DNA from 2 places in the Rhodoferax sp. LS1P39 genome. Region 1 is predicted to be linked to the other one. Evidence: riboswitches for the same ligand, from Rfam matches in the RefSeq annotation. Region 1 holds a riboswitch; the other holds the start of a gene.
The links. Region 1 has a riboswitch for glycine ahead of gcvT (glycine cleavage system aminomethyltransferase GcvT). Riboswitches for the same ligand answer to the same signal wherever they lie in the genome.

Region 1 (3,203 bases):
CCTCCACCAGGGTCCAGCCGGGCCGCTTGGCCTGTACCAGGGTGCGGATCATCATGCGCGAAACCCGGCTATCGTCTACGATCAAAAGCACGGTTGCAGGGGAGGTAGTGGTCATTTGGGGCGGGCCTCTGTTGGGCGTGTGAAAGATTGTCGCTGAAGTCGCTTGTCTGTGTCAGGATGTTACCTATCGATTCCCTATGGCACGGTCCTGGCGTGTAAAAATTAATTTCATTTCGCCCCACCAACCACCTCCACGCCATGCTCGACCTTCTTGTTACCCACGCCACCTTGCCCGATGGCCGCACCGGCATGTCGATTGCCGTCCAGAATGGCCGCATCACCGAAGTCAGCCCCGGCCTTGCCGCCCCGGCCCACCACACCGTCGATGCCCAGGGCCTGCTGGTGAGCCCTCCGTTCGTCGACGCGCACTTTCACATGGATGCCACGCTCAGCTACGGCCTGCCGCGCGTCAACCAGAGCGGCACCCTGCTCGAAGGCATCGCGCTGTGGGGAGAACTCAAACCCGACCTCACCCAGGAAGCCCTGGTGCAGCGCGCCCTGGCGTACTGCGACTGGGCGGTGGGCAAGGGCCTGCTGGCCATCCGCAGCCACGTCGATATTTGCGACCCGCGCCTGCTGGCGGTAGAGGCGCTGCTGGAAGTCAAGCACCAGGTCGCCCCCTACCTGGATTTGCAACTGGTGGCCTTTCCGCAAGACGGAGCGCTGCGCGACCCGCAGGGCATGGACAAGCTGCAGCGCGCACTCGACATGGGCGTGGACGTGGTGGGCGGCATCCCCCACTTCGAGCGCACCATGGCGGATGGGGCCTTGAGCGTCAAACTGCTGTGCGAGCTGGCTGCCGAGCGGGGCCTGCTGGTGGACATGCACTGCGACGAGTCCGACGACCCGATGTCGCGCCACATCGAAACCCTCACCTATGAAACCCAGCGCCTGGGCCTGCAGGGCCGCGTCACCGGCTCGCACCTCACCTCCATGCACAGCATGGACAACTACTTTGTGAGCAAACTGCTGCCGCTGATGGCCGAAGCGCAGGTCAACGTGGTGAGCAACCCGCTGATCAACATCACCCTGCAAGGCCGGGGCGACACCTACCCCAAGCGGCGCGGCATGACCCGCGTGCCCGAAATGCTGGCCCACGGCCTGACCGTCGCCTTTGGCCAGGACTGCGTGATGGACCCCTGGTACAGCCTGGGGAGTGGCGACATGCTGGAAGTGGCCAGCATGGGCCTGCACGTGGCCCAGATGACCAGCCAGGCCGCCATGCGCCAATGCTTCGAGGCCGTGACCACCAGCCCCGCAAAGATCCTGCAGCTCGACGGCTACGGCCTGGCGCCCGGCTGCTGGGCCGACTTTGTGCTGCTGCAAGCGCAAGACCCGGTAGAAGCCATCCGCCTGCGCGCCACCCGGCTGCAGGTCTACAAGCGCGGCAAGCTGCTGGCGCAGACCCCGGCGGCCACCGCCCGCCTGCAACTACCCGGACGACCTGCCCAGACCGACTGGCTGCTGCGCAAGGCGGGCTGAGGTTGCTATTGTTTAAGTAGCTTGTCACGCTGATGCAATAAGCGCTAGCGGCACTTTTTACTTAAATATCTGCCGCCTGCGTGGGCTTGGTTAGAATCCATGCCGTCAGGAGAGAGTTCTTATCTGGAGAACCGCCGAAGGCGCAGGACCCCGCTACGTGGGTCTGAACGCTCAGGCAAAAGGACTGACAAACGTTTTTCATCGAACGTCACCCCCCTGGAGAGAAATCCGCCACTGAGCGGATTCACCGAAGGCGCAACCCGCAGTCGGCTTGGCACCACCGCCCAAGCCCACCCGGCGAATCGCTCAGGTAAAGCGGACAGCGGGGACCACACATGGCCACAATGGCCATGATTTTTTGTGTGTCCCCACCTTTCATTTTGAAAGAACGCCATGTCCGACCTGCAGCTCACCCCTTTGAACGCCTTGCACCTGGAATTGGGTGCGCGCATGGTCCCGTTTGCGGGCTACAGCATGCCGGTGCAATACCCTGCAGGTTTGATGGCCGAGCACCACCACACCCGCACGGCGGCTGGCCTGTTCGACGTGTCGCACATGGGCCAGTTGCGCCTGGTCGGCCCCGACGCGGCAGCCGCGTTTGAAACCCTGATTCCTGTCGATGTGATCGACCTGCCCGTGGGCAAGCAACGCTATGGCCTGCTGCTGAACGACGACGGCGGCATCCTCGACGATTTGATGTTCTTCAAGCGTGCCGACGACATCTTCGTCATCGTCAACGGTGCCTGCAAAGTCGCCGATATTGCCCACATCCAGGCAAAAATCGGCCAGCGCTGCCAGGTGATCCCCCAGCCCGAGCTGGCGCTGCTGGCGCTGCAAGGCCCGCAAGCCGTCACAGCCCTGGCGCGCCTGGCTCCTGGCGTGGAAAAACTGGTGTTCATGACCGGCGGCCATTTCGATGTGGCGGGCATTCCCTGCTTTTTGACGCGCAGCGGCTATACCGGCGAAGACGGGTTTGAAATCTCCGTCCACAGCAGCCAGGCCGAGGCCTTGGCCCGCGCGCTGCTGGCCCAGCCCGAAGTCAAGCCCATCGGCCTGGGTGCCCGCAATTCGCTGCGCCTGGAAGCCGGGCTGTGCTTGTACGGCAACGACCTGGATACCACCACCAACCCGGTGGAAGCGGGCCTGAACTGGGCCATCCAGAAAGTGCGGCGTACCGGTGGTGCGCGGGCGGGCGAATTCCCTGGTGCTACCAAAATACTAGCTGCCCTCGCCGATGGAATAAGCACGGAAGGCAGAAAACGTGTTGGACTCGTGGCCCTGGAGCGCATCCCCGTTCGCGAGCACACCGCCTTGCAGGACACGGCGGGCAACCCGATTGGCGAGGTCACCAGCGGCCTGCTGGGCCCCACGGTAGACAAGCCGATTGCCATGGCCTACGTGGCCCCGGAATTCAGTGCCATTGGCACCCGCATCAACGCCGTCGTGCGAGGCAAAATCGTACCGATGGAAGTGACTTCCATGCCCTTCACCCCCAACCGCTATTTCCGCGGCTAAATCCATTTTTTACAGGAGCAACCCCATGAGCATCCACTACACCGAAGACCACGAATGGCTGAACATCGAGGGCGACATCGCCACCGTCGGCATCACCACCCATGCGCAAGACGCGCTGGGTGATGTGGTGTTTGTCGACTTGCCCG
Region 2 (3,203 bases), on a different contig from region 1:
CGCCGCCCTGAACGACCGCAGCGGCAAACAGGTGGGCAAGTACTACGGCCCGCCCGCCACCTGGGAATCCATGGACGGCTCCAAGCTCACCGCCACCCAGCTCGCCGTGGCCCCCGCAGGCGCAGGCAATATCCCCTACCAGCTGGTCAAGGCCAACCCCGCCATGGGCATGGGTGCCATGGCCGGTGTGACCCACATCCAGCGCGTGGCCACCATGGGCGGTGTCGCCCCGGCCACGCTGTGCAGCCCGGCCAACAAGGGTGCCAAGGAAATCGTCAAGTACCAGGCCGACTACATCTTCTGGAAAGCCGCCTAAGTTTGGCGACTACCATCGAGAGACATACATTCTCTCGATGGAACGCCCTTGACGACTGCCCCCGATGATTTTGACTACGAGCGCGCCCTGGTGGGTTGCGCCCGTGGCGAGCGCCAAGCCCTGCAGGACATCTACCGGCAAGACAGCCGCCACCTGCTGGGCGTGGCCCTGCGTATCGTGCGCCAGCGCCAGCAAGCCGAGGACGTGGTGCACGATGCCTTCATGAACATCTGGACCCAGGCCGCCAGCTTCGATGCCCAGCGCGGCTCGGGGCGGGGCTGGATCTACAGCGTGGTGCGCAACCTGGCGCTCAACGCGGTGCGCAACGGCGCGCGCGAGGTGCCGGTGGACGAAGAAACCGCCGAGGCCCTGGATGCCCAGCATTCCCTGCAAGCCCATGCCGAGATCGCTGATGCGTTTGATCTGCGCGTCAGCCTGGGCAAGCTCAACGACTGCCTGGCCCGGCTGGAGCCCGCCCGGCGCAACTGCATCCTGTACGCCTATGTGGACGGCTGCTCGCACGGCGAAATTGCCGAGCGCACCCAAACGCCCCTGGGCACCGTCAAGGCCTGGATCAAACGCAGCATGGGCAGCCTGCGGGAGTGCATGGCATGAGCACGCAACCAAACAATCTATCGCCAGACGAGTTGGCCGCCGAATACGTGCTGGGCACGCTCTCTGCTAACCGCCGCCGCATGGTGGAGCAGCGCCTGCCCACCGATGCCGCCCTGCAGGCCGCCGTGCAGCGCTGGCAAGAGCAGTTGCTGCCGCTGGCCGCCCTGGCCGAGCCGGTGGAGCCGTCTGCCGAGCTGTGGCAGCGCATAGACCGCAGCGTGGCCCACGCCGAGGCACCGCGCCGCGCTGCTATGCCACCCGCACCGCCACCGTGGTGGGACCGCCTGGGCCTGTGGCGCGGCTTGGCCGGTGCGGGTTTTGCCACTGCCGCCATCCTGGCCTCGGTGCTGGTGACCCGCCAGGGCGTGCTACCCACCGGGCCGCAGTACATGGTGGTGCTGGTCGCGCCGCAAGACAAGGCACCGGGCTGGGTCATCCAGGCCAGCGACTCCCGGCAACTCAGCCTTACGGCCCTGGGCCCGGTAGCGGTGCCCGCCGAAAAATCCCTGCAGTTCTGGACCAAGGGCGAGGACTGGAAGGGCCCGGTGTCGCTGGGCCTGGTCAAGCCGGGGCAGACCATCACCATCCCGCTGGACAAGCTGCCGCCGCTGCAACCCAACCAGTTGTTTGAGCTGACCCTGGAGCCAGTGAACGGCTCGCCCATCGATAGACCCACCGGCCCGATCCAGTTTATTGGCCGTGCGGTGAAGGTGCTGTGATACCAGTGCGATAATCCAAGTCGATACCGGGAGAGACTGCTCCCCCCTGAATTCGTTCAGGAAATCAGCGCCGAAGGAGCAACCGCCCCGGAAACTTTCAGGCAAAAGGACCGGTATCCACACCACACACATCTGAAGAGCAGTTGGGTTTCGTCACCCGGCTCACCGCAGGAGCAAGCGACTGGTAACACGCCAGCCGCGAATCTCTCAGGTCCAAAACAGAGGGGGCGATAGCTGCGCACGTTTGTTGCTATCCCCCTGTTGACGTTTTGGAAGTCTCATCATGAAAAATTTTGCCGTTATCGGCGGTGGTATCACGGGTGTCACCACGGCCTACGCCTTGGCCAAACGCGGTTACGCCGTCACCTTGTTCGAAAAACACCGCTACGCCGCCATGGAAACCTCGTTTGCCAATGGCGGGCAGTTTTCGGTGTCCAATGCCGAGGTGTGGAACCACTGGTCTACCGTGCTCAAGGGCGTGAAGTGGATGCTGCGCAGCGATGCGCCGCTGCTGGTCAACCCCAAGCCCAGCTGGCACAAGATGGCCTGGTTTGCCGAGTTCATCGCCGCCATCCCGCAGTACGAGAAAAACACCATCGAAACCACCCGCCTGGCGATGGCCGCGCGCCAGCACCTCAATGCCTGGGCCGCCGAAGAGGGCCTGGACTTTGACCACCAGCGTGAAGGCATCCTGCACATCTACCGCGACAAGGGCAACTTCGAGCACGCGGGCAAGGTCTCCAAGCTGCTGGCCCAGGGCGGGTTGGACCGCCGCGCCGTCACCCCGCAGGAGATGCGCGCCATCGAGCCCACGCTGGCGGGCGACTACTACGGCGGCTATTTCACCGAGAGCGACACCACCGGCGACATCCACAAGTTCAGCACCGGCATCGCCGCTGCTGCCGAGCGCCTGGGCGTGCAAACCCGCTACGGCCATGCGATCCAGACGGTCAAGAGCGATGGCAAGACCGTGACCATCACCGCGCAAGACGGCGACCACACCCACACCAGCGTGTTCGACGGCGTGGTGGTTTGCGCGGGCACGGCCAGCCGCGACATTGCCGCCCAGCTGGGGGACAGGGTCAACATCTACCCGGTCAAGGGCTATTCCATCACCGTGAACCTGGACGACGCGCACAGCCAGGCATCGGCCCCCATGGTGAGTTTGCTGGACGACGAAACCAAGCTGGTCAGCAGCCGCCTGGGGCGGGGGCGCTTTCGGGTGGCGGGCACGGCCGAATTCAACGGCTACAACCGCGACATTCGGGCCGACCGCATCCGCCCGCTGGTGGAATGGGTGCAGCAGTGCTTCCCCGGCGTGCGCACCGAGAGCGTGGTGCCCTGGGCCGGGCTGCGCCCCATGATGCCCAATCTGATGCCGCGCGTGGGCCCCGGCAAGCGGCCCGGCGTGTTCTACAACACCGGCCACGGCCATCTGGGGCTGACGCTGTCTGCCGTCACCGCCGACATGGTGGCGGCGATGGTGGGTAGTGCCATGCCGCACTGAGCCTACGGTCCGGGTCCGGGCTCCTGGCTTTTTTTGGATATGGAAA

Region 2: another riboswitch for glycine. It lies ahead of AC097O_RS20870 (D-amino acid dehydrogenase); the one in region 1 lies ahead of gcvT (glycine cleavage system aminomethyltransferase GcvT).

Annotation. Positions count from the first base shown of each region.
Region 1 is NZ_JBWMAV010000004.1:263,008-266,210, reverse strand. Features, by position in the region: gene AC097O_RS09840 (response regulator) at 1-115, opposite strand, end outside; gene AC097O_RS09835 (amidohydrolase family protein) at 259-1,542, shown strand; glycine riboswitch at 1,639-1,739, shown strand; glycine riboswitch at 1,749-1,875, shown strand; gene gcvT (glycine cleavage system aminomethyltransferase GcvT) at 1,936-3,057, shown strand; gene gcvH (glycine cleavage system protein GcvH) at 3,083-3,203, shown strand, end outside.
Region 2 is NZ_JBWMAV010000016.1:88,096-91,298, reverse strand. Features, by position in the region: gene AC097O_RS20885 (DUF3455 domain-containing protein) at 1-316, shown strand, start outside; gene AC097O_RS20880 (sigma-70 family RNA polymerase sigma factor) at 365-931, shown strand; gene AC097O_RS20875 (anti-sigma factor) at 928-1,650, shown strand; glycine riboswitch at 1,668-1,773, shown strand; gene AC097O_RS20870 (D-amino acid dehydrogenase) at 1,934-3,157, shown strand.